One region of the Faecalicatena sp. genome, then DNA from elsewhere that is predicted to be linked to it. Evidence: a T-box and tRNA genes for the amino acid it is inferred to sense, from the RefSeq annotation. Region 1 holds a T-box; the other holds one or more tRNA genes.

What was found. The T-box of region 1 lies ahead of proS (proline--tRNA ligase). A T-box ahead of a tRNA ligase gene usually reads a tRNA of that ligase, here a tRNA-Pro.
Region 2: it has a tRNA-Pro gene. The T-box ahead of proS (proline--tRNA ligase) is inferred to sense a tRNA for this amino acid. The anticodon was not compared.

What each region holds. Positions count from the first base shown of each region.
Region 1 is NZ_JBZUUL010000047.1:677-6,621, reverse strand. Features, by position in the region: gene AC4OGX_RS20305 (calcium/sodium antiporter) at 79-1,038, shown strand; gene AC4OGX_RS20300 (5-bromo-4-chloroindolyl phosphate hydrolysis family protein) at 1,249-2,670, shown strand; gene AC4OGX_RS20295 (toxic anion resistance protein) at 2,692-3,828, shown strand; T-box leader at 3,885-4,094, shown strand; gene proS (proline--tRNA ligase) at 4,186-5,628, shown strand; gene AC4OGX_RS20285 (HD domain-containing protein) at 5,742-5,945, shown strand, end outside.
Region 2 is NZ_JBZUUL010000036.1:149,926-155,870, forward strand. Features, by position in the region: gene AC4OGX_RS16875 (PTS sugar transporter subunit IIA) at 1-220, opposite strand, end outside; gene AC4OGX_RS16880 (BglG family transcription antiterminator) at 508-2,613, opposite strand; gene AC4OGX_RS16885 (HAD family hydrolase) at 2,632-3,258, opposite strand; gene AC4OGX_RS16890 (DUF1847 domain-containing protein) at 3,406-4,062, opposite strand; gene AC4OGX_RS16895 (helix-turn-helix transcriptional regulator) at 4,302-4,520, shown strand; tRNA gene AC4OGX_RS16900 (tRNA-Pro) at 4,605-4,678, opposite strand; tRNA gene AC4OGX_RS16905 (tRNA-Gln) at 4,742-4,812, opposite strand; gene AC4OGX_RS16910 (LL-diaminopimelate aminotransferase) at 5,000-5,945, opposite strand, start outside.

The sequences.
Region 1 (5,945 bases):
ATAAATTGCTATTTTGTTAGCTGAAATATTGAATTTTCAAGGTGCGAAGCCCATTTGGGGTATGGGAAGTCTTAGTTATTGATTATTGGATTTTTTCTGCTTATTAAAGGCGCGGATTTTTTTGTGGACGGAAGTTCCAGTGCCGCTAAACTTCTGAAGGTTCCGTCCATTGTGATCGGACTGACTGTTGTTGCATTCGGGACAAGCATGCCGGAGGCATCCGTCAGTATTACGGCAGCACTCCAGGGAAAGAATGACCTGGCAGTGAGCAATGTGATCGGTTCGAATATATTTAATCTTATGGTGGTATTGGGAGCGAGTGCGATCGTGCAGCCGATGAGGGTGAAATGGTCGATCTTAAAACGTGAATTTCCGTTTTCTATCGTCATTACAGGAATTTTACTGCTGATGCTGACAGGATTTAATTTCCAGGATGCTCTGGCCGGTGACCGGGAATTCGTTCTGACAAGACCTTGTGGGATTTTTCTGCTTGTCTTGTTTGTCGGGTTTGTGATATCTGCAGTGATCGATGCTTTGTACTCCAGAAAGAAGATCGCCGAGTCCGGGGAACCGGAAGAGGAGTACGAAGCGCTGACACCGCTGCGCAGTGTGATCTATGTTGTGATCGGAATTGCCGGCATCATTATCGGCGGTGATTTTGTGGTGGAGAGTGCATCAGATATTGCAGCAAGCTTTGGATTAAGCCAGACATTTATCGGTTTGACCATTGTGGCACTTGGAACTTCCCTCCCGGAACTGGTGACTTCCATGGTGGCTGCGAAAAAGGGAGAGAATGACCTGGCTCTGGGGAATGTTGTGGGATCTAATATTTTCAATATCCTCCTGATCCTGGGAGCATCCGCATCGATTGCACCGATCACGGTGAATGCCCTTGCAGTGCAGGATACGGTTATCCTGATCGTGGGAAGCCTGCTTGTCTATATCTGTGCGATCAGCAAAAAAGGGCTTTCTAAGCTGGAAGGGTTCATGTTCCTTCTGTTTTACGCAGTATTTTTTGTATATATTCTAAAGAGATAATGTGTTCAGTTACATTGCTTTTTTGAGGGATTTCTATTATACTTTAAGTTAAAGCGGCTTGACCGGGAAATATGTCCTTGCGGGCTGCGGCTCAGGACAGCAGGACAGTCCCGCAGGCAGTAGATTCCCGGAACGATAGGGAATTAAACAATAGGTGGCAGATAGGCAGAATTGAAGCCTTGGAGCGAAATAAAGTTTAGGTGAGGTAAAATGGAAAATCAAGATTGGGAGAAATTAGGCGAAGATATCAGCAGGACGGTCCAGGAGGCGATAGACTCCCGGAACTATAACCGCCTGAACCAGACGATCACAAATACGATCAGTGGCGCCATGGATACATTGGAGAAGAGTCTGCACAATGTCGGGGACGTTGTGGATAAGACTGCGCGGAATTTTCAATATCAGTCCCGCCCCCACGGCACACAGTGGGAGAAAAAGGGGTATCGGTATAACCGGCAGCAGGAACAGAACATGTACCAGGGGAGATACCAGGGAGGCGAAGCGAAGCGGGCCGGTACTTACCAGCAGAGACAAGGCGGTGCTTTTAACCAGGGGCAGCAGACTGCATACAGCCAGGGAAGCCGGGCCGGATACAGATCGTCAGAACAGCGCGCGTCACAGACGGAAGTGCCGTCTGCTCCTATGAAGCGTCAGGAATTGTTTGCAAAACCGACCGGGGCAAAGGTCGGCGGCATTATCATGACGGTTATGGGATTCTCCATAGGAATCTCAATGCTGTTCACTTTAGGAGCACTTGTCACAGGCATCCTTTTATCACCGGAGACGATGCCTCTTGGCATATCTGTTATGGTGATACTGGCGGTATTGGCAGGGATATTTACTGTCGGGGGATGGATCCTGGCAGGGGCAGGTACTTCACTTTTAGGAAAAGCAAAGAGATACAGCCGTTACCTTGGCATGCTTGGAGAAAAGGAATACTGCGAGATCAAGTATCTGGCAGATAACATTAAGAAGTCCAGTAAGTTTGTGACGAAGGATATAGAAAAGATGATCCGTAAGGGCTGGTTCAGACAGGGACACTTAGACAGCCAGAGGACCTGTCTGATCACGAGCAACGAGGCATATGAACAATATCATGATCTGATGGAACGCATGGAAAAGCAGAAGTTAGAAGAGAAGCTGAACCGTGAGCAGCAGGCTAAGGAACAGGAAAAGCAGGCAAAAGACCAGAAGAAGCTGGATCCGCAGGTGCAGGAGATCATCCGTACAGGGGATGAGTATATTAAGAAGATCCATGAGAGTAATGATGCGATCCCAGGGGAAGAGATCTCTGCGAAGATTTCCCGGATGGAGGTATTGGTGGACAGGATCTTTGACAGGGTGGAGCAGAATCCCGAGAGTATTTCTGATATCCGCAGGCTGATGGAATATTATCTTCCTACGACAGTAAAGCTTCTGGAGGCTTATGAGGAATTAGATTCTCTGCCGGTCCAGGGCGAGAATATTATTACATCTAAGAATGAGATCGAAAAGACACTGGATACTTTGAATGTGGCTTTTGAAAAGCTGCTGGACAGTTTGTTCCAGGATACAGCGTGGGATGTATCGTCTGATATATCTGTGCTGAATACAATGCTTGCCCAGGAAGGGCTGACAAAAGATGATTTTTAAATCAGGTTTGGAGGAGAGACTATGAGTAATGAATTTGAAGCATTTGCAACAACCCCCACATTGACACTGGAGCCTTTTCCGCAGGAAAAAAAGGCCGTTCAGCCGGTTCCGGAAAAAGAAGAGGCATCTCTTGACGACAGTATTTTAACTGAAGAAGAGAAGAAGGCAGTGGATGCCTTTGTCAGCCAGATCGATCTGACGAATTCTTCTGTCATCCTGCAGTATGGTGCGGGGACGCAGAAAAAGATGGCGGACTTTTCAGAGTCTGCACTTGAAAATGTAAAGACGAAGGATCTGGGCGAAGTGGGTGACCTGCTCTCAGGTGTTGTGAGAGAGTTGAAGGATTTTGACGAGGAAGAGGAAAAGGGCTTCCTGGGTATCTTTAAGAAGACCTCCAATAAGATCAATGCCATGAAGGCTAAGTATGCCAAGGCGGAGACCAATATCAACCAGATCGTGAAGGTACTTGAGAATCACCAGGTGCAGCTTCTGAAAGATGTGGCGATCCTGGATAAGATGTATGAAGTGAACCTGACTTATTTTAAAGAGCTTTCCATGTATATCCTGGCAGGTAAGAAAAAACTGAACCAGGTGCGCAGCGAGAATCTGCCGCAGCTTCTTCAAAAGGCACAGCAGACAGGGCTTCCCGAGGATGCGCAGGCGGCGAAGGATCTGGACTCTATGTGCAACCGGTTTGAGAAGAAGATCCATGATCTGGAGCTGACACGTACCATCTGTATCCAGACAGCACCGCAGATCCGTCTGGTACAGGGGAATGATACCCTGATGGTGGAGAAAATCCAGTCTACAGTTGTCAATACGATCCCGCTGTGGAAGAGCCAGATGGTGCTCGCTCTGGGTGTGGAGCATTCCGCACAGGCAGCGGCTGCCCAGAGAGAAGTGACGGATATGACGAATGAACTTCTGAAACGCAATGCCGAGAAGTTAAAGATAGCGACAATTGAGACCGCAAAAGAGTCTGAGAGAGGCATTGTGGATATTGAGACCTTGAAGAACACGAATGAATCTCTGATCTCTACCTTGGATGAAGTGATGAAGATCCAGCAGGAGGGCAGACAGAAACGCCAGGAGGCAGAACGTGAGATGCAGAGGCTCGAGGGTGAGCTCAAGCAGAAGCTGCTCCAGGTACAGGGATAAGGCATTTCGGCCTGAAGTCTTGACAAAATATGGCTTTTCGAGTAAAATCACAGATACTATGAGCGATGAACGGGATTAGTATATACTTAGAAGTGCCGCAGAGAGGGAGTATAAAGGTGCGAGGCTCCTGCATGGAAGGTATAGAACCGGCCCGGGAGCTGCTGTGGGAAACCGCGGCGTAGAACCGGCGTTAACGGTGTATGAGTGAACTGTGTCAGAGTATGCAGTTAATTAGGGTGGTACCGCCGAGACTTTCGGTCCCTTTTTTGGAGGGAAGAAGGCTTCGGCGGTTTTTTTCTTCCCCGAATATGAAAAGAACGAGGCACATGCCCCGGAGAATGGAAAAGGAGACATATTATGGCTAAGGAAAAGAAATTAGTTGAATCGATCACATCGAGAGATGAAGATTTCGCACAGTGGTATACGGATGTCGTACGCGAAGCAAAGCTGTGTGATTACTCAGGTGTAAAAGGATGCCTGAACTATCTGCCAAACGGTTATGCGATCTGGGAGAATATCCAGTCAGACCTGGATAAGCGCTTTAAAGAAACTGGAGTAGAGAATGTATACCTTCCAGTTTTGATCCCGGAGAACCTCCTTCAGAAGGAAGCCGACCATATCGAAGGTTTTGCACCGGAAGTGGCATGGGTCACACACGGAGGACTGGAAAGACTCCAGGAGAGATTCTGTATCCGCCCGACATCAGAGACATTATTCTGTGACTTATGGAGTAAGACAGTACAGTCCTACCGGGATCTGCCGAAGGTATGGAACCAGTGGTGTTCTGTGCTGCGCTGGGAGAAGACGACAAGACCGTTCTTACGTTCCAGGGAATTCTTATGGCAGGAAGGACACACCATCCATGCAACATATGAAGAGGCAGAGCAGAGAACCCTGACTATGCGCGATGTTTATAGAGATTTTATTCAGGATGACCTGGCGATCCCGCTTATCTGCGGACGCAAAACAGAGAGTGAAAAATTTGCAGGAGCGCAGGATACCTACACTGTAGAAGCGCTGATGCATGATGGAAAGGCGCTGCAGTCAGCAACCAGCCATTTCTTCGGAAGTGCATTCCCGGATGCGTTTGAGATCAAATATGCAGACAAGAATAATGAACTGCACAGCGTGTACGAGACCTCCTGGGGATTGTCCACAAGGATCATCGGTGCGATCATTATGGTACACGGAGATGACAGCGGACTGGTGCTGCCGCCAAGGATCGCACCTGTACAGACAAGGGTGATTCCGATCGCACAGCATAAAGAAGGCGTTCTGGACAAGGCCAATGAACTTCTTGAGGCATTAAAGGCTGCCGGATACAGAGCGAAGATCGATGATTCTGAGAAGAGTCCGGGATGGAAGTTCAGCGAGCAGGAGATGCTGGGTATCCCAACAAGGATCGAGATCGGACCAAAGGATATCGAAAATAATCAGGTAGTAGTCGTACGCCGTGACACAAGAGAGAAGATCGCAGTATCCCTGGATGAGATCACAACAAAGCTGGCTGAAATCCTGGAGACGATCCAGAAGGATATGTTCAACAGAGCAAAGGCATACCTGGATTCCCATATTGATACTGCAGTCACCATGGATGAGATGAAAGAGAAATTCCAGGAGAACCGTGGATTCATCAAAGCAATGTGGTGCGGAGATGAGGCATGTGAGGACGATATCAAGGCACAGACAGGCGGGGCATCCTCAAGATGTATACCGGATGATGAGGAGCACCTCTCAGATGTCTGCATCTGCTGCGGAAAACCTGCGAAACATATGGTATACTGGGGCAAATCATACTAGGAAATGAAGCAGAAGGGGTGAGGCACTTTTGCAAAGGGGTCTGACCCTTTTGCAGAGGGGTCTGACCCCTTTGAACAAGACGAAACAATAAAGTTGACACGGAGGCGATGAAGATGAACAGGGAAGAAGCATATAACATTCTTACAAAATACATGACTGGAGAGAGATTTCTCCAGCATTCTTTAGCAGTTGAGGCAATTATGAAGGGGATCGCAAAGAGGATCGCGCCGGATCAGGTGGAACGCTGGGGAATCGTCGGATTGCTGCATGATCTGGACGAGGAGCAGTGTGAATGGCAGGAGCATCCGGAGGTGCAC
Region 2 (5,945 bases), on a different contig from region 1:
TCACGTGGCTGACATCCGTATGTGGAATTGCCACTCCGATCCCGTTTACATCCAGCCCCGTCGGGAATTCCCTCTCCCGTTTGATCAGGGCGTCTGCATAGGTTTCTTTACAATATCCTTCCTCTATAAAGGCTGCACCCAGCTGCCTCATGACATCGTCTGAAGTCCCAGCCCTAAGCCCTGTGAAGATCAGGGAATCTTTTAACTCCTCCCAAATCATATCTCTAACTCCTTTCGCTTTTAGCACTTAATTGATGATAAACCTTGAAAGATTTTTTGCTTGCCGGCTTCTCTCTTTCTTTACCTCTATCCTAGCATGTGTCTCCTGTGAAAAACAGTCAAAGGTATTTCACTTTTTTTGCAAAAAAATAGAACGGTCAAAATCATTTCAAACATATGGGAAAGGATTTTGACCATTCTTATGAAATTACTTTTTGCTGGTTCTTCTGTTATTATACCGGCTTTTACCGTCCCTGTTTTTCGCTTAGCTTCCTGCGAAACTGACTGTTAATATTCTGCCGTCTTGTATTCAAATTCCTCGATAATATGAGCAGCCTCAAGTGCAGTCTGGCATTTCCTGAGCCTCATTATAAATTCTCCATTCTGCAGCATATTGACCAGGTTAAAAAATGCTTTTAGATGAGTCTTATGATCCACCGCACTTAGGCAGCAGACGAATTCCACAGGATCATTCTCCTCGTCCCCAAAACACACAGGAGTCTTTAAACGGATCAGGTTCATGCCCACCTTCACACTGCCCTGCTCCAAGCCTTCATGCGGAACGGCAAATCCTCTGGCCAGGACCACATAGGGACCGTTTTCTTCTATATTATGGATCATTGCATCGATATAGCGTTCTTCAATGTATCCCTCTTCTAAAAGCTTCTCTGCCGATCTTAAAACCGCCTCCCTCCAGTCTGCACACTCTGCCCCTAGCTGGATATGGCTCTCCGGCAGAAGATGATGCAGATCCGGGGAAAAGATTTCTGCATCCGCCTCCACAGACTGTTTAAAATATCCTCGCACTACCTTCCTGACCTCTTTCATCACGTCCGGCGCAGTTTCCGGCACCATTCGATAGATGACTGGGGCAAGCTGCTCCAAAAGCCCCTTTGCGGTCATCTCCTTTGCTTCCACGCGTGAGGGAAGATGTCGGCTGTTACGAAGTGCATCGATCTTATTGCCGACCCGGATATAATCCTCGTCACTTAGCATCGGGGAGACGATCACATACTCCACCCTGCAGTCCGGCAGTGGAACCGTAGAAATGATAAAATCGGCCTGCTTCTGGGTAATATTTTTTGCCTCGTGGGAAGAAATGATGTCTACGATCTGAAAATTAAAGTGCTTCTTCAGTCTTTCCATCAAAAGCTGAGAGGTCCCGATGCCGCCATGACAGGCAACGATCACATGGAAAGCTATTTCCTTATTCTTCTTCCGTTCCAGTGCGGCACAGACATGAATCGTAATATAGGCCACCTCATCCTCTGTAAGCACTCTTCCTACATGCCGGCAGATCACGCCAAGCTGCCTCTTCACAACTTCGAATACATCCTGATTGTCCTCTAACACTTCCCTGATGAGAGGGTTTGCCGGATAAGAGGCCGGTTTTGATGTAAAGACGGATTCCAGGTGGTTGGACAGATTTTCAAAGAAATCATAATCACTGTTTAAGTTGATCTCCAATTCTTCGGAAATATTTTCAATAAACTGTCTCGTAATGAGCTGTATTCTGACGGCCTCGCGTTCATTAGACCTCTGCCTGATATAACGGGCCATCGTCAGCATTTCACTCAGGAACTGAACTTCATCCTCCGTCGTGTTGATCTGGCAGTACTGGGAGATATATCTCAGGATATCCTGTGCCATCCTGTATTTACTGTTATCTTTTTTCTTGCGGATCTCCATATACTCCCCCTGGAGATTCCGATTCACCATAATCCCAAGGTATAATATCAGCTTCTGGAAGGAATCATCTGTAAGAAAACTCTTGTGCAGATGTTCCTGCTCACTCAGGATCTTCTGGATGGTGATCTTGTTTCCAGCCCGGACACTGATATATTTAGAGGCTGCATCCTCTTCTGCCGCCCGTCCACCTGTATCTATGGTATCTGCTGCACCACCCAGCCCCATCAGGAACAGGCGTTTATCACTTTCTCTTCCCTCCACACGCAGCCCTTTGTTGGGATGAGACAAAACCTCCAGATTTCCAGAACGGATATAGGCTTTGATATCGTCCAGATCATTGATGACCGTTGCCCTGCTTACAAACAGGCTGTCTGCAATGGTAGACAGAGTGATATATTCTGAAGAGCTGATCAGCATAGCTGCTGCGATCGTTTTTCGTTCCTCTTTGGAGAGCTTGTACACATAGTAATCCTTATCAGACACCAACCCTAATATCTTCGGAAAATCTTCATTTCTATGGATCTGTCCCCCGCTTTTTAATTCAAGCTCTGTAAGGCTGTTTTCCCTCAGGATCTCATTGATCGCATTCAGATCATTCCGAATGGTCCTCTGGGAAACCTGAAATTGGTCTGCCAGATCAGAAATCTGTATCAGCCTGTCCAATTGATTTAATTCGTTTATGATAGACACAGTCCTTTTGTTCATTCAAAACCCTTCTTTCAGCTAGATCAAAGCCATCACTGCCTCTGCAATCTCACCCGCGTTTTCTACCACCCGGTCTGCAGACCGGATCTCTTCCGGTGCATATCCATAAGCACAGCCTATAACTGGAATATGGTTTTCTCCTGCCGCCTCAATATCAAACTTCCGATCCCCCACCATACAGGCAGCCTCACAGCCAAGCTGCCTAAGCAGTGTTCCCAAGACCTCTGCCTTGGTATTACCCATTTTCAGGGAACCGATCACCGGGAAATAGTCCTTAAGCTCTATCATTTCCAATACATGCTCAATGTGCTCCGGAAAAGCATTGGAGCAGACCGCCAATTCATAACCTGCCTTAAGAAGCCTATCCAGGCTCTCTTTCACTCCCGGAAAGGCCGCAGCATGTTCTTCCATCAGACGGAATTCATATTCTCTGATGTCCCTGCGCCAGTCAGACAGCTCCTTTCCTTCCAGGCTTCCGAAAAGCTTCTCTATGATCCCCGCCGGACTCAGGCCGATACAGGATAATATCTCCGTCTCCTCAGCCTCCCTTCCCCTCTTTTTCAATGCCCTTTTGTAGGCTTCCAGGGCATACAGCGCAGTCTGGTTCAATGTACCGTCAATATCGAAAATCACATATTTACTCATGATAACCTCCATGTATTATATACTTCGTCCTCTTTAGCGATTCTAATATAACATAATATGCCTCGCAGCGGAAAGTCTAAAATATTGCATGGAAGCCGGAAGAGAACTACACTAATATCTATCTTAAAAAGCTTCTGGAAAAACAGTCTATTCATTTTTACTTTCTTCTGTTTCCGTAAGCAGACGTTTATAGTAAGAACCCGCCGTGTAGAGTGCTGCCACCGGATTATGTCCCAATACCCGGTCCTTTACCACGAGTGTTGTCACCGGTGCTTCCGAATACTTATAAAACAGACTGTCATGCCCCACACAGAGTCCCATCACTATATTCAGCTCTGTGTTTTCCGCATTCAGACGTTTTGCCTGATGAATGGGATTGCACATATTCTTCCCCACTTTTTTGCAGGCTTCATCGATTCCAACACGTGTCTTATCTACTGCCCCGGCTTTGCATGCTATGCCAATCACTTCGAATCCTTTTTTCCTAAGAATGGATGCCAGTATCCTGGATTCGCTGATCAAACCCACGCATGTAGCGATTCCCAATTTTTTGAATCCCATCCTTTTGGCAAACTCTGCCGTCTCCTCGACTCTCGTCATCATACCATAGAACTCGGCCTCAACATTGGCCGCCTCGATCATGATCCTGTGATTCTCTTCCTCCTCATATAAACTCAGTGCTTCCTCCATAACAGCCTCGTCCCGGTTTTCTGTTGTCACACAAAACTTAGGATATGTCTTATTTCCCACATCGCAATTCACGGCTGCACAATCAATGCAGCTCCTTATCAGCTCTTTTTCCATGAATCTGTACCTGCCTTTTTACTTTCTCGTTATTTTTCTTCTATTATACTGTTCCTGCTGTGGTATTGCCAGATAAACATAGAAAATCAGGAGTGAATTTAAGGTCTAGAATAATCTGATCAAGGTCTGTTGCGGGGAGGATTGGGAAATTATGGTCAATTGAAAAGTACAGGGGATAGTGGTATGATAGATAGACAGGGGTATTGTGAAATCACATATAAATGAGGGGGCATCAATTTATGGAAAATTTATTTGCAAAGAGATTGAAAATACTTAGACTGTCACACCGCATGACGCAGGATCAAGTCGCAGACTACCTCGGTGCAAGCCGTCAGGCTATCGCAAATTATGAACGAGGAAAACGGGAATGTGGAATTGACTCCTTGATTTTGCTGGCAGATCTGTTCGGCGTCAGTGTGGACTTTTTGATCGGACATTCGGACTATCGGAATGGATAGTCCGTTTGCCGGTCAAAAAATAAAGATATAAAAAAACCGGTATCCCTCGTGCTTCCAAGGAACTCCGGTATCTCATCTCGGTAATCGGAGTGACAGGATTTGAACCTGCGACCTCTACGTCCCGAACGTAGCGCTCTACCAAGCTGAGCCACACTCCGATATGTATGAACTTTTGTCTCTCTTAAAGAGAAAATTAAGAATCTGCTTTCGCAGATTCTTAACTACGGATAGAGGACTCGAACCTCTACTAACAGAGTCAGAGTCTGCTGTGCTGCCATTACACCAATCCGCATCAGCATTTTGTTTTGTCTTGTCCGACGCAACATGGTTATTATAACAAACTCCCGGAAAAAATCAACCCCTTTTTTTAATTTCCATCAAAAAAAATTTTTAGGCGTTATTTTCTGAATATTCAGAAAACGGAGTGCAAAGGGGTCAGACCCCTTTGCAGACCCCTTTGCAGGTCGCTCTGTCCCCTTTTATAATGCCTTGATCCGTTCCATGGCCGCTACTGTATTCTCATAGCTGCCGAATGCAGTGAGCCGGAAATATCCTTCCCCGCTTGGCCCAAATCCAGAGCCCGGGGTTCCTACCACATTCGCTTTTTCAAGCAGGTAGTCAAAGAATTCCCAGGAATCCATTCCCTTCGGGGTTTTTAACCAGATATAAGGAGCATTGACTCCTCCAGACACACTATAGCCTGCATCCTTTAAACCATGATAGATTATTTTTGCATTATTCATATAGTATGCTATCTGTTTTTTAAGCTGTTCACGGCCTTTATTGGAATATACTGATTCACCTGCCCGCTGAACGATATAGGGAGCTCCATTATACTTTGTGCCGTGACGTCTTGCCCAAAGGGAATGCAGCGTCACGTCACCGCATTTCAAATCCTTCGGTATGATCGTAGCGCCTAAGCGGACTCCGGTAAAGCCTGCATTCTTAGAGAAGCTTCTCAGCTCTATGGCGCATGTCCTTGCACCTTCACACTCATAAATCGTATGAGGCACATCCTTCTCCGAAATATATGCTTCATATGCAGCATCATAAATAATAACGGCACCCACACGGTTTGCATAATCCACCCATTCCTGAAGCTGTGCTTTTGTCAGGGTCGATCCCGTTGGATTATTCGGGAAACACAGATAGATAATATCCGGTGTTTCTTTTGGAAGCTCCGGTGCAAAACCTGTGGCTTCTGTACACGGCATATAAATAACATCACTCCAAGTCCCGGTCCTTTCATCATAAGTGCCAGTCCTTCCTGCCATAACATTTGTGTCTACATAAACAGGGTATACCGGATCACAGACCGCGATTTTATTATCTCTACTAAAGATTTCCTGAATATTGCCTGAATCACATTTCGCACCGTCGGAAATAAATACCTCATCTGCTGCAATGTCACAGCCGCGGGAACGG